DNA from 2 places in the Streptomyces sp. NPDC002825 genome. Region 2 is predicted to be linked to the other one. Evidence: riboswitches for the same ligand, from Rfam matches in the RefSeq annotation. Region 2 holds a riboswitch; the other holds the start of a gene.
The links. Region 2 has a riboswitch for glycine ahead of gcvP (aminomethyl-transferring glycine dehydrogenase). Riboswitches for the same ligand answer to the same signal wherever they lie in the genome.
Positions count from the first base shown of each region.

Region 1: it holds a riboswitch for glycine, as region 2 does, so the genes downstream of both, gcvT (glycine cleavage system aminomethyltransferase GcvT) here and gcvP (aminomethyl-transferring glycine dehydrogenase) in region 2, are expected to answer to the same signal.

Region 1 is NZ_JBEOVH010000067.1:367-8,261, reverse strand. Features, by position in the region: gene glyA (serine hydroxymethyltransferase) at 1-375, opposite strand, end outside; gene gcvH (glycine cleavage system protein GcvH) at 408-785, opposite strand; gene gcvT (glycine cleavage system aminomethyltransferase GcvT) at 863-1,987, opposite strand; glycine riboswitch at 2,049-2,174, opposite strand; glycine riboswitch at 2,175-2,274, opposite strand; gene ABT041_RS38745 (AAA family ATPase) at 2,437-3,099, shown strand; gene ABT041_RS38740 (enhanced serine sensitivity protein SseB) at 3,242-3,982, shown strand; gene ABT041_RS38735 (enhanced serine sensitivity protein SseB C-terminal domain-containing protein) at 4,061-4,852, shown strand; gene ABT041_RS38730 (ABC transporter permease) at 5,205-6,233, shown strand; gene ABT041_RS38725 (ABC transporter substrate-binding protein) at 6,346-7,895, shown strand, end outside.
Region 2 is NZ_JBEOVH010000005.1:7,105-14,999, reverse strand. Features, by position in the region: gene ABT041_RS08550 (hypothetical protein) at 1-116, shown strand, start outside; gene ABT041_RS08545 (DUF5999 family protein) at 446-652, shown strand; gene gcvP (aminomethyl-transferring glycine dehydrogenase) at 730-3,615, opposite strand; glycine riboswitch at 3,795-3,894, opposite strand; gene ABT041_RS08535 (PRC-barrel domain-containing protein) at 4,008-4,382, shown strand; gene ABT041_RS08530 (DNA polymerase IV) at 4,438-5,796, opposite strand; gene ABT041_RS08525 (MerR family transcriptional regulator) at 5,879-6,496, opposite strand; gene ABT041_RS08520 (bifunctional nuclease family protein) at 6,689-7,162, opposite strand; gene ftsR (transcriptional regulator FtsR) at 7,240-7,895, opposite strand, start outside.

The DNA.
Region 1 (7,895 bases), on a different contig from region 2:
GCCGCCGTGGGCCAGGTCGAGACCCAGGATCGTGTCGCCGGGCTGGGCGATCGCGAAGAGGGCGGCCTGGTTCGCGGAGGCGCCGGAGTGGGGCTGGACGTTGGCGTACTCGGCGCCGAACAGGTCCTTGATCCGGTCGATCGCGATCTGCTCGGCCACGTCGACGTGCTCGCAGCCGCCGTAGTAGCGGCGGCCCGGGTAGCCCTCGGCGTACTTGTTGGTGAGGACGGAGCCCTGGGCCTCCATGACCGCGACCGGAGCGAAGTTCTCCGAGGCGATCATCTCGAGGGTGGACTGCTGACGGCGGAGCTCGGCGTCGACGGCGGCGGCGACGTCGGGGTCCAGCTCGTGGAGGGGAGTGTTCAGAAGCGACATGAATCGATCCCTAGGGGGTCTCGGGCCCGGTCTCAGTTCCCGGCGAACGCGGTGTACTCGTCGGCGGAGAGCAGGTCCTCCGGCTCGCCCGTGACGCGCACCTTGAACAGCCAGCCACCCGCGAACGGAGCCGTGTTCACCAGGGACGGGTCGTCCACGACGTCCTGGTTGGCCGCGACGACCTCGCCCGTGACGGGGGAGTACAGGTCGCTGACCGACTTCGTCGACTCCAGCTCGCCACAGGTCTCGCCCGCGGTGACGGTGTCGCCGACGGCGGGGAGCTGGGCGTAGACGACGTCACCGAGCGCGTTGGCCGCGAACTCCGTGATGCCGACCGTCGCGACGCCGTCCTCGGCGGCCGACAGCCACTCGTGCTCCTTGGTGTAACGCAGCTCGTTGGGGTTGCTCATGACCTGATTCTCCTGGATCGGGGGAGTACTGATGAACGTGGGTCTTGCGGGGTGAGACGAAGGGTGAGACGAGTGCGTCACTTCTGGCGCTTGTAGAAGGGCAGCGCGACGACCTCGTACGGCTCGTGGGTGCCGCGGATGTCCACACCTACACCCTGGGTGCCGGGCTCGGCGTGCGCCGCGTCCACGTATGCCATCGCGATCGGCTTTCCGAGCGTCGGGGAGGGGGCGCCGGAGGTGACCTCGCCGATGACCTCGCCGTCCTTGACGACGGAGAAGCCGGCGCGCGGGACCCGGCGGCCCTCGGCGATCAGACCGACGAGCTTGCGCGGCGGGGCGGTCTCGGCGCGCTCGGCGGCCTTCTCCAGCGCCTCGCGGCCGACGAAGCGGCCCTCGTTGCTGGTCTTCTCGAACTTCACGACCCGGCCGAGGCCGGCGTCGAACGGGGTGAGGGCGGTGGTCAGCTCGTGGCCGTACAGCGGCATGCCCGCCTCCAGGCGGAGCGTGTCACGGCAGGACAGGCCGCAGGGGATGAGGCCGACGCCCTCGCCCGCCTCGGTCAGCGCCTTCCAGACGCCCTCGGCGTGCTCGGGCTTCAGGAACAGCTCGAAGCCGTCCTCGCCGGTGTAGCCGGTGCGGGCGATCAGGGCGGGGACGCCGGCGACGGTGCCGGGGAGGCCGGCGTAGTACTTCAGGCCGTCCAGGTCGGCGTCGGTGACCGACTTCAGGATGCCGGGGGACTCGGGGCCCTGGACGGCGATCAGGGCGTACGCGTCACGGTCGTCGCGGACCTCGGCGTCGAAGCCCGCGGCGCGGGCCACCAGGGCGTCGAGGACGACCTGGGCGTTGGAGGCGTTGGCGACGACCATGTACTCGGTCTCGCCGAGGCGGTAGACGATCAGGTCGTCGACGATGCCGCCGTCCTCCCGGCAGATCATCGTGTAGCGGGCGCGGCCGTTGCCCACCGTGGAGATGTTGCCGACGAGGGCGTAGTCCAGGAGGTCCACGGCCTGCGGGCCCGTGACGGTGATCTCGCCCATGTGGGAGAGGTCGAAGAGGCCGGCCTTGGTGCGGACGGCGTTGTGCTCGTCACGCTCGCTGCCGTACCGGAGCGGCATGTCCCAGCCGGCGAAGTCGGTCATGGTCGCGCCCAGCGAACGATGCAGGGCATCGAGGGCGGTCAGACGGGGGGCAGTGCTCATGGGGTGGCTCCCGGGTCCCAAGGGCGTGATCGGTGACGAAAACACATGACGGGCGAGGACGTCCTCCCCATCTGTCATGGAACCTGAGAGGTTCACCGAGGGCATCTCGTCGCCGAGCGATCGGCGCCGAGAGTTCGGCTTGCACCTTGGGTGGGGACACGACAGGTGTCCCGCTTTTCAGATCTGCCTCATCCACGCGGTACGGGGCCTGAGAGATTCAAGGGAGGGTCTTGCTCCTTCGGCGCCCGGACGCGCTCGGCGGTCCGGAACTCTCCCGCGCGGATTCGAGCGGCCGGTATGCGATTGTGCGGCGACTGTGCGCGCCTGGCGCGCACATCATTGCATGCGGTGTCGGCCGGGCAAATCGCTTGTGTCGCATTACCCATTCTTTACACTTCGTGGGCAAGGGGTCTCCCAAGGTCTCCTGGGACCCGTACAGGGGGAGCGCGATGAGGATCCAGCACACCGGCGCATACGCGACGAGTACCGGCATACCGTCCCAGCGGGCCCGCGCCCGGAGCCGAGGCCGCGGCCGGCTCCTGCGGGACCTGCGCGAGCGCGGCGGCCGAGGCCCCCGCGCCCTCACCTACGCCGCCGGCGACCTCGTCGTCGTCTCCGGGCTGCCCGGCAGCGGCAAGTCCACCCTGATGAAGCGCGCCGCCGAGGGCAGCGGCATCGACTCCCAGGACGCCCGCGAGCGCTGGGAGGCCCGCATGCCCCGCCTCCTCCCGTACGCCGTCTACCGCCCCCTCGTCCGGATCGCGCACTACGCCGGACTGCGCCGCGCCCTGCGCTCCGGCGCGAGCCTGATCGTCCACGACTGCGGCACCCAGTCCTGGGTGCGGGGCTGGCTCGCCCGCGAGGCGAGACGGCGCGGCCGCGCCCTGCACCTGGTCCTCCTCGACGTCACCCCGGACACCGCGCGGGCCGGTCAGGAGGCCCGCGGCCGGGGCGTCTCCGCGTACGCGTTCGCACGGCACCGGCGGGCCGTGGGCCGGCTCCTGCGCGCCGCCGAGTCCGGCAGCCTCCCGCACGGCTGCGCCTCGGCGACCCTCCTCGACCGGGACGCCGCCGACTCCCTCCGCAGGATCGGCTTCCGGGAGGCCGCCTAGGGGTCGCACCGGCGCGTCCCGCGTCCCGGGCCGTCCCGGGACGGCCGTACCCTTCCCTTTTGGCCACGGCGGTGCCGGGGCGGCGTTAGGGTGCTGCCGGGCGGCCGGTGCGGCAGGCCGTGCGAGAAGGGGAAACGCGACCGTGGACGTGACGTGGCCGGGCAACGAGCTCGAAGAGGTCCTTGCCGCCTCACTCGGCAACCCCGAGGCGGGCGGCCGGCTGGTCGAGGTGCTCGGCCGCAGCCCGGTCTGGGTGCCCCTGCCCAACGGCGGCGGCCCCGACAGCCCCGGCCTCGACCTGGCCACCATGGAGATCGAGGGCGCGGCCTACGTGCCCGTCTTCAGCTCCGAGCAGCAGTTCCTCGCCTGCGTCGGCGACCACATGTCGTACACCGTCGCCCCGGCCCGTGACTTCGCCCGCGGACTGCCCCCGCAGCTCGGCATCGCCGTGAACCCCGGCGGCACCGTCGGCGTCCCGCTGCCCCCGCCCGCCGTCGCCGAGCTCTGCCGCGTCGGCCGCACCCCGCTCGACGGCCCCGCCAGCGGCGGCCGCGTCCGGCTCTTCGAGCCCGACTGGCAGGACGACCCGGTCGACTTCCTCGCCGCCGCCTCCGCCGAGTTCGAGGCCACCGGGGTCGTCGTCACCGCCCGCCGCGCCCTCGCCAGCGTCGAGGGCACCGAACCGGCCCTCTTCATCGGCGTCCAGCTGGGCGGCTGGGACGGCGTCGACCGCAACGCCCCCCTGGACGCCCTCGGCCGCGCCCTCGGCCGGGTCGAGGTCGCCTGGCCGGTCAACCTCATCCTGCTCGACATGGCGCAGGACCCGGTCGGCGACTGGATGCTGGAGCGGGTTCGCCCCTTCTACCAGCGCGCCGCCGTGTGAGCGGACCCCTGTTTAAGCTGAACTGACTCGATCGCTGGACAGACGTACGTGGTGGACGGAAGAGGGGCGGGACCCAGGGTGAGCGCGTCAGGCACCGCTTCGGCCGGGACGGTCGAGCACATGCTGCGCCAGGTGGCACCTGGACGTTACGACGCGTACGAGCAGTTGCTGCACGCCCTCGCCGACGGCGAGCTCTGGATGCTGCTCTGGCAGGGCGCCCCCGGCTCGCCCGACGCCCAGTACGGGAACATGGAGGTCGACGGCTTCGGCTACGCGCCCTGCGTCACCTCCCCCCAGGAGCTCGCCGCCTCCGGCTGGACCCGCGCCCACGAGCTCGTCACCGGCCGCGAGATCGCCCGCGCCCTCTACCCCGACCGCTGGGGCGTCTGGCTCAATCCGCACGCCCCCGGCGGCGGCGTCGGCATCCCCTGGGCCGACCTGCGCCGGATCGCCACCGGTCTCGACCGGATGCCCGCAGGTCCGCTGCGCGTCACCGAGCCCGCCCTGGAGATCCCGCAGTTCTACGCCCTGCTCACGCAGAACGCGCACCGCACCCCGGCCGTCCGGTCGCTGCGCCGCGGCTGGGTGCAGCCCGCGCTGGGCTCCCCGTACCTCGCCATCGGTCTCGACCTGTACGACACCTCCCCGGCGGCCGTCGACACGGTCCGCTCGATGATGCGCCAGTCGATCGGCTCCGTCCCCGACGGGCTGCCCGTCTCGACGGTCGCCCTCTCCGACGCGTACGACCCGGTGGCCCTCTGGCTGCGGGCGAACGCGCGCCCCTTCTACGACCGCGAGGCACACGCCGGACGCGGCTCCGCCGCCGTACCGGCGTACGGGTACCCGCCGGCGGCGCCGTCCGGATACTGAGACGCCCCTCGCGTCCCACCCGGCCCGCCGGTTCCGGGCAGAGTCCTTCGTTCGCCCCAATTGAAGAGCTCAACCGCCCAGTTGGGAGACATGTCCGATTGCGGTCGGAGCTCCCCAGAATGGTCCGCTCACGTGATCACGACGTCCGGATAACGGAAGTCGCAGCACCGCATCACGTTTGAGCAAACATTCACCTTCAGGTCTGGCGGGTGATCGCAGCCGCATTGAAGACTCCCCGGAACACAGGACGTTCGGCTCCTTTCGAGCCGATGTCCAGCAGGTTGTTCCACCGAGCCGCTACCCGCGGCGGGCAAGGGCCGGCTACCGGCGGCCGAGAGGGGTCCTCACCACGATGACGGCACCACTGCACGAGACGAGTGCGGGCGAGGCGACCGCCACCGTCGACGGCGCGCCCGACGCTCCCGGCACTCCGGACAACTCCGGCACCACCGGCAAGGCGATCGAGGGGCGCTCGCCCTGGAAGATCGCCTGGACCCGGCTCAAGCGCGACAAACTGGCCCTCGCGGGCGCCTTCGTCGTCCTCTTCCTGATCCTCGTCGCGATCTTCGCGCCGGTCATCGTGGGCCTCCTGGGCCACCCGCCGGACGAGTTCCACGAGGACCAGATCGACCCGCTGTTCGGCACACCGATCGGCTCCTGGGGCGGCGTCAGCGGCGACTTCCTGTTCGGCGTCGAGCCGGTCAACGGCCGCGACGTCTTCAGCCGGATCGTCTACGGCGCCCGGATCTCGCTCCTCGTCGCCTTCCTGGCGGCGGTCTTCGCGGTCTTCCTCGGCACCGTCCTCGGCGTCATCGCCGGCTACTTCGGCGGCTGGATCGACGCGGCCCTCAGCCGGATCATGGACGTCATGCTGGCCTTCCCCCAGCTGCTCTTCACGATCGCCCTGGTCTCGGTGCTGCCCAACCAGTTCCTCGGCCTCGACGGTTCGGGCGTCCGCATCGCCGCGCTCGTCCTGGTGATCGGCTTCTTCGGCTGGCCGTACGTGGGCCGCATCGTCCGAGGCCAGACGCTGTCGCTGCGCAACCGCGAGTACGTCGAGGCCGCCCAGAGCCTGGGCGCCGGCCGCTTCTACATCCTGCGCCGCGAGCTGCTGCCCAACCTGATCGCCCCGATCATGGTCTACGCGACCCTCATGATCCCCACCAACATCCTCACCGAAGCGGCGCTCAGCTTCCTCGGCGCGGGTGTGAAGCCCCCCACCGCTTCCTGGGGCCAGATGCTGTCGACGGCCATCACCACCTACGAGTCGGATCCCCTGTTCATGGTGATCCCCGGCCTCGCGATCTTCATCACCGTCCTGGCGTTCAACCTCTTCGGCGACGGCGTGCGTGACGCGCTCGACCCGAAGGGCTCCCGCTGACCGTTCGCCGACGACACGCAAGACCCGCCCCTGCCGCTGGCGACAGGAGGCCCATCCCCAATCGGCGGACCGCCGTACAACGGCCGCCACTATCCCGGAGGTTGCTGGACCCATGCTGAAGAGCTCTCAGCGCAGAATCGCCGCGGGCGCGCTGCTTGCCGCGGCCACGATGGTCGTCACCACCGCCTGTGGCGGCGACAACGGTGGCGGCAACGGCAAGGCCGGCGCCGCCCCCGGCTTCAACGCCGCCGTGAACAAGGTCGCCAACGCCTCCGACAAGAAGGGCGGCGAGCTGAAGTTCATCGGCTCGCAGGAGGCCGACTCGTGGGACCCGCAGCGCGGCTACTACGGCTTCGTGTGGGACTTCCAGCGCTACTACACGCGTCAGCTCGTCTCCTTCAAGTCCGAGCCGGGCGCCGCCTCCACCGAGCTGGTCCCGGACCTCGCCACCGACGCCGGCAAGGTCTCGGCCGACGGCCTCACCTACACGTTCACGCTGAAGGACGGCGTGAAGTGGGAGGACGGCAAGCCGATCACCTCCAAGGACATCAAGTACGGCATCGAGCGCATCTGGGCCCAGGACGTCATCTCCGGCGGCCCGATCTACCTCCAGCAGGTCCTCGACCCCAAGGGCGAGTACAAGGGCCCGTACAAGGACACGACCGCGGACAAGCTCGGCCTGAGCGCGATCGAGACGCCGGACGACAAGACCATCATCTTCAAGCTGCCGGTCGCCAACGGTGACTTCCTGCAGATGCTGGCCATGCCCGCCGCCTCCCCGGTCCGCCAGGACAAGGACACCAAGGCCAAGTACGGCCTGAACGTCTTCTCCTCCGGCCCGTACAAGTGGCAGTCGTACACGCCGAACAAGTCCATGAAGCTCGTCCGCAACCCCAACTGGGACGCCAAGACGGACACCCTCCGCAAGGCGCTTCCGGACACCATCTCCGTCACGTTCACGACGAACGCCGACGACATGGACAACCGTCTGGTCGAGGGCGAGTACGACCTCGACATCAACGCGACCGGTGTCGGCGCCGCCGCCCGCCAGAAGGTCCTGCAGCAGCACAAGGACAACGTCGACAACCCGCAGACGGGCTTCATCCGCTACGCGGTCTTCCCGCAGACGGTCATCCCCAACATCGAGTGCCGCAAGGCGATCATCTACGCCGCCGACTCGAAGTCCCTCCAGACCGCCCGTGGTGGCCCGCAGGCCGGTGGCGACATCGCCTCCAACATGCTGCCGCCGGCGATCAAGGGTGCCGACCCGAAGGCCGACCCGTACGGCAAGCTCGCGGGCGCCCCGGACCTGGCCAAGGCCAAGGAGGCGCTGAAGAAGTGCGGTAAGCCGAACGGCTTCAAGACCACGATCGCGGTCCGCAACAACAAGAAGATCGAGATCGCGACCGCCGAGTCCCTCCAGCAGTCGCTGAAGGCCGTCGGCATCGACGCCCAGATCGACCAGTTCGACGGCGCCCAGACCTCCGGCATCATCGGTTCGCCGAAGGTGGTCAAGGAGAAGGGCTACGGCATCATCATCATGGGCTGGGGCGCCGACTTCCCGACCGGTCAGGGCTTCCTCCAGCCGCTGGTCGACGGCCGCTTCATCCTCCAGAGCGGTAACAACAACTTCTCCGAGCTGAACGACAAGGCCATCAACGG
Region 2 (7,895 bases):
CCCCCGCACCCCCGGGGATCGCGGCCGACCGCCCGTACCAGGTCGCCGATCTCCTGCCCGTGCTCAGTACGCGACTCGCGCCGCCGCCCCTCCTGGGCTCGCCGGCGCCCGCCTGATCCATCCCACGCGTCGCCGCCCCGTGACCCGCCCGGGTCACGGGGCGCACTGCTGTCCGAGCCGCGCGCCCGAACGCGCCTCCCGAACGCCCCTCCCGTACGGACTAGCCCGCTGGGACCACCCCGAACCACCCGAAGAGACGGTGCAGTTGACCTGAACCGCCCCTGCGGGTGATGCGTCTTCCCAGGAGAGGACGAGCTGCCGCGAAATACCTGCGGAAGACCGTCCGTGGGGCAAGACTGGGATCGGAACCGAACCGACGACGGGGGCGGCCATGACCGCGCAGAGCCGCAGGACATCCACCACGACGCAGCGAAAGAACCCACCCATGTGCCAGCATCAGCCTGCCTGTCCCACCGCCGACTCCGCCGACCGGGAGGCGGCCCGACTGATGGCACACCACCCGGAGCAGGGCTGGAGCCTGCTGTGCAACGGTGTCCTGCTCTTCGAGGACACCGGTGAACTGCTGCCGGACGGGCAGATCATCGCCCCGCACCGGCCGCTGACGGCGGGCCAGGTGACGACCGCCGCCTGAAGCGGCAGGACAGCGTACGAGGGAAACGCCGAGGGCCGGCCCGGAGGAGTTCCTCCGAACCGGCCCTCGGCGCGTGCTCAGTTGTCGTACTCGTCCAGCGGCGGGCAGGAGCAGACCAGGTTCCGGTCGCCGAAGGCACCGTCGATGCGGCGCACCGGCGGCCAGTACTTGTCGGCGGCCGAGACACCGGCCGGGAAGACGGCCTCGTCGCGGGTGTACGGGTGGTTCCACTCGCCGCCCAGCGCGGCCGCGGTGTGCGGGGCGTTGTGCAGCGGGTTGTCGTCGGCGGGCCACTCGCCCGAGGCGACCTTCTCGATCTCGGCGCGGATCGCGATCATCGTGTCGCAGAAGCGGTCGAGCTCGGTCAGGTCCTCGGACTCGGTCGGCTCGATCATCAGCGTGCCGGCGACCGGGAAGGACATCGTCGGGGCGTGGAAGCCGTAGTCGATGAGGCGCTTGGCGATGTCGTCGACGCTGACGCCGGTCGCCTTGGCCAGCGGACGGATGTCGACGATGCACTCGTGCGCGACCAGCCCGTTCGGACCGGTGTAGAGCACCGGGAAGTGCGGCTCGAGGCGCTTGGCGATGTAGTTCGCCGCGAGGACGGCGACCTGGGTGGCGCGCTTGAGGCCCTCGCCACCCATGAGGCGCACGTACGACCACGAGATCGGCAGGATGCCGGCGGAGCCCCACGGGGCGGCCGAGATCGGGCCGACACCGGTCTCCGGGCCCGCGGTGGGCTGGAGCGGGTGGTTCGGCAGGTACGGGGCGAGGTGGGCGCGGACGCCGACCGGGCCGACGCCGGGGCCGCCGCCGCCGTGCGGGATGCAGAAGGTCTTGTGCAGGTTCAGGTGCGAGACGTCGCCGCCGAAGTGACCCGGCTTGGCGAGACCGACCAGCGCGTTGAGGTTGGCGCCGTCGACGTACACCTGACCGCCGGCCTCGTGGACCTCGGCGCAGATGTCGGCGACGTGCTCCTCGAAGACGCCGTGCGTGGACGGGTACGTGATCATCAGCACGGACAGCTCGTCGCGGTACTGGGCGATCTTGGCGCGCAGGTCCTCGACGTCGACCTCACCGTCGTCGGCGGTCTTGACGACGACGACCTTCATGCCGGCCATGACCGCGGAGGCGGCGTTGGTGCCGTGCGCGGAGGACGGGATGAGGCACACCGTGCGCTGCTCGTCGCCGTTGGCGCGGTGGTAGGCGCGGACGGCGAGGAGACCGGCCAGCTCACCCTGCGAACCGGCGTTGGGCTGGATCGACACCTTGTCGTAGCCGGTGACCTCGGCGAGGCGCTCCTCCAGCTCGTTGATGAGCGTGAGGTATCCGGCGGCCTGGTCGACCGGCGCGAAGGGGTGGATCTGGCCGAACTCGGGCCAGGTCACCGGCTCCATCTCGGTGGTCGCGTTCAGCTTCATGGTGCAGGAGCCGAGCGGGATCATGCCGCGGTCGAGCGCGTAGTCGCGGTCCGCGAGCTTGCGCAGGTAGCGCAGCATCGAGGTCTCGGAGCGGTGCGCGTGGAAGACCGGGTGGGTCAGGTACGCGTCGGAGCGCAGCAGACCGGCGGGAAGCGTCTCCTCGGTGACGGCGTCGAGGGCCTCGACGTCACCCTCGACACCGAAGGCGCCCCAGACGGCGGCGAGCTGCTCGCGCCCGGTGGTCTCGTCGCAGGAGACCGACACGAGGTCGGCGTCGACGCGGTAGAGGTTCACCCCGGCCTCGCGGGCGGCGGCGACGACCTCGTCGGCCTTGCCGGGCACGCGGACGGTGAGGGTGTCGAAGAAGGAACCGTGCACGACCTCGACGCCACCGGCGGTGAGCCCGGCGGCGAGGATGGCGGCGTAGCGGTGGGTGCGCTCGGCGATCTGCTTCAGGCCGTCCGGACCGTGGTAGACGGCGTACATGCCGGCCATGACGGCGAGCAGCACCTGAGCGGTGCAGATGTTGCTGGTGGCCTTCTCGCGGCGGATGTGCTGCTCGCGGGTCTGCAGGGCCAGGCGGTAGGCGCGGTTGCCGTCGGCGTCGACGGAGACGCCGACGAGGCGGCCGGGCAGGGAGCGGGCGTGCTTGTCCTGGACGGCCATGTAGCCGGCGTGCGGACCGCCGAAGCCCATGGGAACGCCGAAGCGCTGGGTGGTGCCGACGGCGATGTCGGCGCCGAGCTCACCGGGCGAGGTGAGCAGGGTGAGCGCGAGCAGGTCGGCGGCGACGGTGACGATCGCGCCGAGCTCGTGGGCGGCGTCGACCAGCGGCTTGATGTCGCGGACGGCGCCGGAGGCACCGGGGTACTGGATGAGCACACCGAAGACACCGCGCTCGGCGACCTCGGCGGGGATGCCCTCGCTCAGGTCGGCGACGACGACCTCGACACCGGTCGGCTCGGCACGGGTCTCGATGACGGCGATGGTCTGCGGCAGGGCGTCGGCGTCGACGAGGAAGACACCGTTCTTGACCTTGCCGACGCGCCGCGAGAGGGCCATGGCCTCGGCGGCGGCGGTGCCCTCGTCGAGGAGGGAGGCGCCGGAGGTGGGCAGACCGGTGAGGTCGGCGACCATGGTCTGGAAGTTGAGCAGGGCCTCGAGGCGGCCCTGCGAGATCTCGGGCTGGTACGGCGTGTAGGCGGTGTACCAGGCCGGGTTCTCCATGACGTTCCGGAGGATGACCGGCGGGGTGAAGGTCCCGTAGTAGCCGAGACCGATCATCGGGGCGAGGACCTGGTTGCGGTCGGCGAGCGTGCGCAGCTCGGCGAGGACCTCGGCCTCGGTGCGGGCGGCCGGCAGGCCCAGGGCCTCGGCGTTCTTGATGACGTCCGGCACCGCGGCGGCCGTGAGCTCGTCGAGCGAGCCGTAACCGACCTGGGCGAGCATCTTGGCCCGGGCCTCGGCGTCGGGCCCGATGTGCCGCTGCTCGAACGGGATGCCCTGTTCGAGCTCGGAGAGCGGAGTGCGGTTGGCGGTCATGTACGGAGGCCTCCTGGTCGTCACGACCTGCGAGGGGCACCACGGCGCGGGTACCCGGACGGCCTCCCCCTCTGTCATCTCAACCTGAGAGTTTCACCGGCACGCCTCGCGGCCCGCCGGCTTTCACCGTCGGTGAGAGCGGGATGCCGTCGGACATCCGCTCTGCTTTCCAGAGTGACCTCGTCCGCGCGGTACAGGGGCCTGAGAGATTCCGGGGAGGATTTGCTCCTTCGGCGCCCACCGGAAGGTTTCTCCGGGGGACTCTCCCGCACAGGGTCGACAGCCACAACCAGCCTACCAGCGAGGTTGCGGCTCCCATCGCTCAAGTGGCCGACATCCCAGATGTGCACTTTCGTAGGGGTGTAGAGCAGTTGCGACCAGTTGGAGGGACCGTGCAGACCGATATCGATCCGCGCAGCCTGATCGGCCGCAAGGCGTTCGACCGGAACGGGCACAAGATCGGAACCGTGGACGAGGTGTACCTGGACGACGCGACCGGGATCCCGGAATGGGCCGCGGTCCGCACCGGCCTGTTCAGCCGGGACGCCTTCGTCCCCCTGGAGCCGAGCGCACTTCTCGACGACGGCCTCCACATCCCGTACGAGAGGGGCCTGATCAAGGACGCCCCGGACTTCGGAGTGGGCCGCCACCTCTCGCCTGAGCAGGAACTCCAGCTCTACCGCCACTACAGCCTCGCCCTGCCGCCCCCGCCCCCGGACACCCCGGACAAGGACTTCGGCCGCCTGGCGGGCCAGGACGGCACCTGAGAGCCCCGAAGACGAAGCGGCCACCGGAAGACCCGCACCGCAGGGCCGGTGCGGGTCAGGCGGCCGCGTCCCCCCGCACCAGCGGCAAGGGCTCCGAAGGCTCCAGCTCGGGGTCGTCCACGGCGAACGTCCGCACCCGCCCGGGCCCGGACCACGGCTCCTCGAACCGCACCGTGACCCGCCCGACCCCGCTCCCCTGGACCCACCCGGGCCCGTACACGGCGTGCCGCACGTCACGCCCCGGCGCCCACCCCCGCTCGGCCGTCTCGGTCGCGGTGGAGGGCGCCGCCTCGGCCTCCTCGACCGCGGCCTCCTCCTCCGCCGGCCGCTCCGAGGCCTCGGCCTCCGCCTGAGCGAACAGGTCCTCCTGCGTGTAGTCCGCGAGCCCGCTCACCCCCACGCCCAGCAAGCGCACACCCCCCGTCGTGTCCACGGCCTCCAGGAGCCGCCCCGCGGCCTCCCGTACGACAACGGGGTCGTCCGTCGGCCCCCGCAGCGTCTCGGACCGGGTGAGCGTCGAGAAGTCGTACCGGCGCACCTTCAGGACGATGGTCCGCCCGGAGTGCCCGGAGGCCCGCAGCCGCCCCACGCACCTCTCCGCGAGCCGTTCGACCTCGATCCGGATCCGTACCCGGTCGTGGATGTCCGTGTCGAAGGTGTCCTCGACGGACACGGACTTGGCGTCCCGCTCGGCCACCACGGGCCGATCGTCGTACCCCTGGGCCATCAGGTACAGCGAGGCCCCGTGCGCCCGTCCCAGGAGCCGTACGAGCTCGTCCTCGCCCGCCTCCACGAGGTCGGCGACGGTGGTCATCCCGGCGCGCCGCAGATGCTCCCCGGTCGCCGGCCCGACCCCGGGCAGGATCCGCACCGATCGCGGCCCGAGCAGCTCACGCTCGGTGCCGGGCTCGATGAGCACGAGCCCGTCCGGCTTGGCCTCCTCGGAGGCGATCTTCGCGATCATCTTGGACCCCGCGAGACCCACGGACCCGGTGAGCCCCGTCGTCGCGAGGATGTCGGCCCGCAGCCGCTCCCCCGCGGCCCGCGCGCCCGCGCTGTCGTCGGCGACACCGCCCGCCTCGAGGTCGACGAAGGCCTCGTCGAGGCTGAGCGGCTCCACGAGCGGGGAGAGCCGCCGCAACAGCTCCATGACCTGCTCGCTGATCGAACGGTAGAAGGCGAAGCGCGGCACGAGATACGCGGCGTTCGGCGCGAGCCGCCGCGCCTGCCCCATCGGCATGGCCGAGTGCACCCCGAAACGACGGGCCTCGTAGGAGGCGGTCGCGACCACACCGCGCGGCCCGAGGCCGCCGACGACCACGGGCTTTCCGCGCAGGCTGGGCTTCGACGCCTGCTCGGCGGCGGCGAAGAAGGCATCCATGTCGAGATGCAGGATGGTGGGCGCGGCTCTCACACGTCCGATGCTGCCCTACGCCACTGACAACGCCCCCTCGGAACGCCCGGGCACTCCGGGCGAACCGCGGCCGCCGAAGCCCTCAGACCGCCTTGTCGCGCCGCCGCCGCGCCAACTCGTCGCCCGGGTTGTGCCCGACCAGCGTCTCGCCGGTGTCGACCCGCTCCCCGTGGAGCTGCGAGAGCGCGGCCTCGACGTCACGCCAGACGACCCCGACGGCGATGCCGAAAACGCCCTGCCCGCCCTGGAGGAGGTCGACGACCTCGTCGGGCGAGGAGCACTCGTAGACGGTGGCCCCGTCGCTCATGAGCGTCATCCGCTCCAGGTCCCGGAAGCCCCGGGCACGCAGGTGCTGCACCGCGGCCCGGATGTTCTGGAGGGCCACCCCGGTGTCGAGGAACCGCTTGACGATCTTCAGCACGACGACGTCGCGGAAGCTGTACAGCCGCTGCGTCCCCGACCCGTACGCGGGCCGCACGCTCGGTTCCACGAGTCCGGTGCGTGCCCAGTAGTCCAACTGGCGATAGGTGATCCCGGCGGCCGCGCAGGCCGTCGGTCCGCGGTAGCCGATCGCCGCGTCGGCGACGCCGGCACCGGTGTCCGTCCCGAAGTCGCCCCCACTGCCGTGAAGCGGATACGGACCGCTCTCCCCGGACACGCGTCCGAGCGAGCTCCCTGCCGTACCGTCCGCGCTGCTCATCACGCCGACCCTCCGTCCTTGACCTGCCCACACGAAGGTAGGCAGTCACTCGGGGTGCGTCAACGATCGCCACACTCGGCACGCCGAGTGATAATCACCCTGAGAGTGGTTTCGCGTGTCCCTCTCCGGGGAAAGGCTACTCGAATGCTCTGACGGCACCCCGCGAACGGCCTCCGGCCGCACCGCTCCGCCTCACTGGTTGCTGCTCCCGAAGTCCTCCGGTGAGATCTGGTCGAGGAACTCGCGGAACTTCTCCACCTCGTCCTCCTGCTCGTCCGGAATCGCGATACCGGCGTCGTCCAGCACACCGTCGCTGCCGAAGATCGGCGTTCCGGTCCGAAGGGCCAGGGCTATCGCGTCGGACGGCCGCGCGCTCACCTCGACGCCGCTGGCGAAGACCAGCTCGGCGTAGAAGACCCCGTCACGCAGATCCGTGATGCGGACCTCGGTCAGCTCCTGACCGACGGCCTCCAGCACGTCCTTGAACAGGTCGTGCGTCAGCGGCCGCGGAGGAGCCATCCCCTGCTGGGCGAAGGCGATCGCGGTCGCCTCCCCCGGTCCGATCCAGATGGGGAGGTACCGATCGCCTCCCACTTCACGCAGGAGCACGATCGGCTGGTTGGAGGGCATTTCCACCCGGACACCCACAACGTCGAGCTCGTTCACACAGCAACCCTAGGACGTGCCCGACCGGTTTGGATAGTCGGGCCCCTCCAGACCCCCTCCGCACGCACCCACCAGGGTCACTGCAGCCGAATCCCCAGTGCGGTCTGGACGAGCGCGGCGTGCAGGCGCACCGACTGCGCGGCGAGCTCCTTCGCGGTGGCCTCCGCATGGGCCCTGGTCTGCGGGTTACGGTGCCGGCGCAGCGGCGCCACCACCTGCTCGATCAGCCCGGCTTCCCGGTCGGCGGCCGCCTTGACGGCCCGCAGATGCCGCGGCTCCAGGCCGAATCTCCCCAGATCCGCGACGAGCCTGGCGACGGTGACGGCCTCGGCCTCGTAGCCGCCGCCCTCCGTCTCGGAGATCAGCCCGTACGACTCCCACTCGGCGAGCTCGGTCTCGGTCACCTCGGCGGCGGCGATCAGCTCGTCCCGACCGATCCGCGCGACGGTCGGCGTCTCCTCCTCGTCCTGCTCCCAGGACCCTTCGAGGAGGTCCCGCCGCCGGCCGGGCGCGGGGAGCTTGATCTGCTCGCCCCGTTCGAGGGCGTCGAGGTGCTCGCGGATGACCTTCAGCGGGAGGTAGTGGTCCCGCTGCATCCGCAGGATGCGGGCGAGCCGCTCCACGTCCTGCGGGCTGAACTTCCGGTATCCGGAGGCCGTCCGACGGGGCTCGACCAGCCCCTCGGCCTCCAGGAACCGGATCTTGGAGATCGTCACTTCGGGAAATTCGTCGC